DNA from 2 places in the Dorea sp. MB18-49 genome. Region 2 is predicted to be linked to the other one. Evidence: riboswitches for the same ligand, from Rfam matches in the RefSeq annotation. Region 2 holds a riboswitch; the other holds the start of a gene.
The links. A riboswitch is a leader RNA that binds a small molecule or an ion and turns the genes downstream of it on or off. The one in region 2 is predicted to bind FMN.

Region 1: another riboswitch for FMN. It lies ahead of ribD (bifunctional diaminohydroxyphosphoribosylaminopyrimidine deaminase/5-amino-6-(5-phosphoribosylamino)uracil reductase RibD); the one in region 2 lies ahead of NCY30_RS11245 (ECF transporter S component).

The regions. Positions count from the first base shown of each region.
Region 1 covers NZ_JAMOYX010000044.1:4,435-7,837, forward strand. The annotation lists gene NCY30_RS11785 (HD domain-containing protein) at 1-308, shown strand, start outside; gene NCY30_RS11790 (alpha/beta fold hydrolase) at 345-1,268, shown strand; FMN riboswitch at 1,526-1,640, shown strand; gene ribD (bifunctional diaminohydroxyphosphoribosylaminopyrimidine deaminase/5-amino-6-(5-phosphoribosylamino)uracil reductase RibD) at 1,805-2,941, shown strand; gene ribE (riboflavin synthase) at 2,923-3,403, shown strand, end outside.
Region 2 covers NZ_JAMOYX010000039.1:20,500-23,902, forward strand. The annotation lists gene ptsP (phosphoenolpyruvate--protein phosphotransferase) at 1-1,547, shown strand, start outside; FMN riboswitch at 1,592-1,760, shown strand; gene NCY30_RS11245 (ECF transporter S component) at 1,908-2,537, shown strand; gene NCY30_RS11250 (VOC family protein) at 3,097-3,403, opposite strand, start outside.

The sequences.
Region 1 (3,403 bases), on a different contig from region 2:
ATGTTCCGTCGCCTTTTAAGAAGGAACTGCCGGAATATAATGAACGCGAAGAACGTATGCTTTCTATGATTTATGAAAAATTTCTCGGTTCGGACCTGACACCGGAAGAGAAGATGCAGTTGAATGCGATTGATAAGGCAATGCTATGGTATGATCTGACGTTTCTTCTGGGAGAGAAACAGGAGAGCGAAGCGCCCGAATTGCATATTGATCTGAGGTATGAGGTCAGAGCATTTGGTGAGGTGGAAGAAGAATACCAGAGGATTTTTGAAGAACAGCTTATAACCGTACAGAATAAAAGAATCTAAAATCGTACGGATAAGATAGAAAAGGAGGAATACATTATGTTACACGAAGTATCTTTTGCGTCCTACAACGGACGTGACCAGGTCCAGGGATGGATCTATGTTCCGGCTTGCAAACCGAAGGGAATCGTCCAGGTGATCCACGGATTTGGGGAACATTCCAGACGTTATCTGCACATGATATCTGCCTTCATGGATGCGGGTTATATCGTGGCAGCAGACGATCATGTAGGACATGGGAAGACAGCAATGGTCAATAATGTGTGGGGCGACTGGGGAGACAAAGGACCGCATACAATGATGGAAGACGAGCATACATTGAAAGGAATCGTGTGTGAAAAATATCCGGATCTGCCATATTTCTTATTCGGACACAGCATGGGATCTTTTATCACAAGAGATTTCATTGCAAAATACGGGGACGAACTGGCCGGGGCAACTATCTGCGGAACAACGGGAATCTTCCGCGGGGCAGAAGAGACGGGAAAGAAATTAAAAGAAGCGATCGATGCAGGACATGGAGAAGAATCCGATCCGTCATATACCGGAGAACTGATGGGATGGATGTGTGAGCGCTGTGGAGAGGTCAGCATCGGAAATGAGTGGATCTGTGCCGATCCGTATGTACAGCGGGATCATGCCGATGATCCGTTTGATGCATTTACCAGACCGACCAGCAACCGTTCGGTATATGATTTCATCCAGATGATGTTACAGATCGAGGGAACAAAGTGGGCCGAAAAAGTGCCGACAGACATGCCAATCTATAATATTGCGGGAGATCAGGATCCGGTAGGTGAGTATGGTGTCGGTGTATATCAGGTAAGTAACTGGCTGGTACAGACCGGACATAACGTAACGACGAAGCTGTACTCGGGATACCGTCACGAGATACATAATTATGCTGAGATTAAGAACGAAGTCGAAGCGGGTATTATTGCATTCATGGACAAGGCATTATAAAAATGTATTAGGTGTCGGGAAGGATTATAATTCAAAAAACATAGAGATAAAGACATAAAAAGTACAATAGCATTTGTGATAGCGATTGTCGTGATCAGTGTAGATAAGAAAGACGTAAGGGAAATTTGATTTTCAGGGACTCCGGTTTTATGAAACCCGGAGTCCTTTTTGAAAAAAATTATTTTTTGATCTCTGATTGGAATGCATTGATATCTTTTGCTTTACAAATGATATATAAAGTATTATGATAAAAAAAACGAAATCTTCAGGGCAGGGTGCGATTCCCTACCGGCGGTAAAGCCCGCGGGCCGAGAGGCATGATCCGGTGTGATTCCGGAGCCGACAGTATAGTCTGGATGAAAGAAGATGATGGTACAGTTATTTTAAAAGATGAATGTAGTGTCTGAGCTCTGAGATGGTGATCCATTTCAGAGCTTTTTTGGTTAACAGATCATTTGTCAGTTATATGTAACAGATCATTTCCCCTGTAGGTATCCTGCAGGGGTTTTTGTATAACTAAGAAAGAAGGAAGAGAAATGACGGATCAGGAATACATGCTCCGGGCAATTCAGCTTGCAAAAAAGGGAGAAGGATGGACGAATCCGAATCCGATGGTAGGTGCGGTGATCGTAAAAGACGGCCGGATCATCGGGGAAGGTTATCATAAAAAATGCGGAGAACTTCATGCAGAGCGCAATGCAATCGCATCGCTTACAGAATCGGCAGAGGGTGCGACAATCTATGTTACGCTGGAACCATGCTGTCATTATGGCAAGACACCGCCGTGTACGGAAGCAATCATAGAACAGAAGATTAAAAAAGTGGTGATTGGTTCCAGGGATCCGAATCCAAAGGTGGCAGGAAAAGGTGCACAGATATTGCGTGAATCGGGAATTACAGTAGTTCAGGATTTTATGCGGGAAGAATGTGACCGTCTGAACCCGGTGTTCTTCCATTATATTACGACGAAGACACCGTATGTAGTGATGAAATATGCCATGACACTGGATGGGAAAATTGCGACAAAGACGGGTGCATCGAAGTGGATCACAGGAGAACCGGCCCGACAGGAAGTGCAGCATATGCGGCACCGGTATATGGGTATTATGGCCGGTATCGGGACTGTACTTGCGGATGATCCGATGTTGAATGTCCGGGTAGAAGGATGGAAAAGTCCGGTCAGAATAGTATGCGACAGCAGTCTTAGGATACCGCTTGACAGCCAGATTGTAAGAAGTGCAAAAGAGTACCGGACAATCGTGGCTTATGCAGGACGGGAAGAGAACGAAGAAATAACAGAAAAAATAGAATGGTTACATGCGAAAGGCGTGGATACTGTCTGCTGTCCGGATGAAAAAGGTCAGATAGACCTTAAAAAGCTGATGACAAATCTTGGAAATGAGGGCATTGACAGCATTCTGCTGGAAGGCGGGGGCACGCTGAACGACAGTGCACTGCGGGCAGGAATTGTAAAAGAGGTACACTGTTTTATCGCACCAAAATTATTTGGCGGAAAGAACAGTAAGACACCGGTGCAAGGAATCGGCATCGGACTTCCATCAGAAGCATTGAAACTGAAATGTACGGATATCTGCCGGATCGGTGAAGACATCAGGATAATCTGTCAGGTATGTGAAAAAGAACAGGAGGGGCCATGTTTACAGGAATCGTAGAAGAGAAAGGATCGGTCCGCTATATGCAGCTGACCGGAGAGTCGGGAGTTCTGGCAGTCAAGGCGAAGAAGGTATTGGAAAGAACGAAGATCGGTGACAGTATCGCAGTCAATGGAGTGTGTCTGACAGTTACATCACTTCAGCCGGATGGATTTACTGCAGATGTGATGGCAGAGACCATCAGGAGAAGCAGTCTGGGAAGCTGTAAAGTCGGAAGTCAGGTGAATCTGGAACGGGCAATGGCTGCAGACGGAAGATTTGGAGGACATATCGTAAGCGGTCATATTGACGGAACCGGTGTGATCCGGTCTCTGATCCGGGAGGAGAATGCCATCTGGGTATCTATCGGAACATCGCCGCAGATATTACATCTGATCGTAGAAAAGGGCTCCATCTGTATAGATGGCATCAGCCTGACGGTGGCAAAAGTAGAGGAAGAGGGATTTCAGGTATCGGTTATCC
Region 2 (3,403 bases):
AACAACCTGTAAAACGTGTGAAAATAGAAGATACTGCAGAGCAGATCAAACGATATGAGGATGCACGTGCAAAGGCAGCAGAGCAGTTACAGGGACTGTATGAAAAAGCGTTAAAAGAAGTCGGCGAAGCAAACGCAGCTGTATTTGAAGTACACCAGATGATGCTGGAGGATGATGATTATATCGATTCTGTTGTAAATATCATCGAGACACAGCAGGTAAATGCTGAATTTGCCGTTGCTACAACAGGCGATAACTTTGCAAAAATGTTTGCGGAGATGGAAGACGATTATTTCAAAGCAAGAGCTGCAGATGTAAAAGATATTTCCGAACGTATGGTAAATATCTTAAGTGGGAACGAAAGCGGTGGAGCTATCGGTGATGAACCAGTGATCGTTGTGGCAGAAGACCTTGCACCGAGTGAGAGTGTCCAGATGGACAAAGAGAAACTTCTTGCATTCGTAACCAGACTTGGATCTGCAAACTCACATACTGCAATCCTTGCAAGAACCATGAACATTCCGGCATTGATCGAAGTAGATATCAAGGAAGAATGGAATGGAAAGATGGCAGTCGTAGACGGCTACACAGGAACATTCTACATTGATCCGGACGAAGATATCTTAAAGAAAATGCAGGAAAAGAAAGAAGAAGACATCAAAGCAAGAGAACTTCTTCAGGAATTAAAGGGAAAAGAAGACGTAACTGTAGATGGAAAACACATCAAATTATATGCAAATATCGGTGGCGTAAAAGACGTTGCAAGCGTACTTGCCAATGATGCAGCCGGAATCGGTCTGTTCAGAAGTGAGTTCTTATATCTGGAAGCAGATAACTATCCGAATGAAGAAGCACAGTTCCAGGCATACAAGACGGTTGCAGAGAACATGGCAGGAAAGAAAGTAATCGTGCGTACACTGGATATCGGTGCAGACAAGCAGGTAGATTACTTCAACCTTGACCATGAAGAGAACCCAGCTATGGGATACCGTGCGATCCGTATCTGTCTGGACAGAAGAGATATCTTCCGTACACAGCTTCGCGCACTTCTCCGTGCAAGCGCATATGGTAACATTGGAATTATGTACCCGATGATCATCTCTGTAGATGAAGTAAAAGAGATCAAGAAGATCGTAGAGTCTATCAAGGCAGAACTGACAGAAAAAGGAATCGAGTATGGTGAAGTTGAACAGGGTATCATGATCGAGACACCGGCAGCAGTGATGATCAGTGATCTTCTGGCAGAAGAGGTAGACTTCTTCAGTATCGGAACAAATGACCTGACCCAGTATACACTGGCGATTGACAGACAGAACAGTAAGCTTGACAACATTTACGATGCACATCATCCGGCAGTGCTCCGCATGATTCAGAAGACGATCGAAAACGGACACAAAGCAGGATGCTGGGTTGGTATCTGCGGAGAACTTGGAGCAGATATGACTCTGACAGAGACATTCCTTAAGATGGGAATCGATGAATTGTCTGTATCTCCGACATTTGTTCTTCCAATCAGAAAACTGATCCGTGAGATGAGCACAAAATAATGGTTGCATAGACGGATATGCCGTACTATAATATAAGACGAAAGAAGATTCTTCGGGGCAGGGTGTGATTCCCAACCGGCGGTAAAGTCCGCGAACTGGTCATTTGAAGAATTTCTGGTCAGAGATATCTGAACAGATGTTATCAATGTGATGATCAGCCGATCTGGTGAGATTCCGGAACCGACAGTAAAGTCTGGATGAGAGAAGGATGATACGATATTTACAGGATTATCAGAATGATATGATTGCCCCGTTGCCCTTTGGGTGGCGGGGTTTTTGCTTGCTATGTGAATATTGTATGGTTCAAAATTAAGAAGTTTCTTCCTTTAGAATATAATTCGGTTTAAAGGAGAAAGAAAGATGAGTACAAAAGTAATGACAAGACAAAATGAAAAGAACAGAAACAAAATCAGGACAATGGCACAGATTGGTATGTTATCGGCAATCGCAACAGTATTGATGTTGTTCGAAATTCCGCTTCCGTTCGCTCCGTCCTTCTATGAGATAGATTTCAGCGAAGTACCGATTCTGATCGGAAGTTTTGCAATGGGACCACTCGCCGGAGCGGCAATAGAACTTATCAAGATCTTACTGAACTTTGCAATCAACGGAACTATGACAGCGGGAGTCGGAGAAATTGCAAACTTCCTGATTGGCTGTTCACTGGTTGTGCCGGCCGCATTGATCTACCATAAGAAACATACCAGAACCGGAGCAGTAGCCGGAATGGCAGCGGGAACCGTATTCATGACAGTAGTCGGATGTTTTCTGAATGCCTTCGTATTACTACCGGCATATGCCAAAGCATTCGGTATGCCGATCGACGGCCTGGTTGGAATGGGAACTGCCGTAAACAAACATATCACAGACCTTAAGACTTTCGTGATACTGGCAGTCGGACCATTCAATCTGCTGAAAGGTATACTGGTATCTTTGATCGTGTTCCTGGTTTATAAAAAAATCAGTCCGATATTGAAGATGAATGCGTAGGGGTGTTTCATTTATTATGGTGGCTTACCCCGGGCCTGAAAAAAGTATAGCAGGGATTGCTGTGCTGATTCGATCATGGGGAACATCTAAAGTAAAAAAATCGACCTAAAAGCAGCCGGTCAAAAATCATAACTCGCTGATCGCTCAGACAAATGATTTTTGACCGGCTAACGGCCGATTTTTTTACTTAAGAAGTTCCAACCATGATTTCATATGCACAGCAATCCCTGCTATACTTTTTTTCAGTCACGTTTTCGCATGCCATAAAAAATAAAACAGAGGAACCGTAACCGTTGTGATGCCGAAAGTTTGCTTACAAAACCCGTTACCAACATAACCTGCAAGCAACAGGTTCTTACGAACATATGGCAACAAAAAAGCCAGAAAACCAAGGGCCTTCACCACAACTTCCCGGTTACACACAAAAGTTACAGTCCCTCTATTGAATTCATTATCATTGGCCAGTTACAACTTCTTCATCGTGGAATCTTAGCCAAAAACAGAATACCAACGCTTTCTAAAGGACCGAGAGGCCACGATGATGAACTAAATAGAAAACTTATTCAGCCGGACAAATCTCCACCCAATACCCATCCGGATCATTAATAAAATAAATACCCATCTCCGGATTCTCAAAACAGACGCAATTCATCTCTTTATGGAATGCCAGTGCCGCGTCCATATCATCTGTCTGCATTGCCAGATGAATCTCATTGTCTCCGAGATCATAAGGTCTGTCCATATCGCGCAGCCATGTGAGCTCTAATTTGTGCGGGGTGGTATCATCACCCATGAATACCAGCTTGAAGCTTCCGTCGGCAGCTTCTGTCTCTTTTGTAATCTTAAGTCCAAGTGCTTTCTTGTAG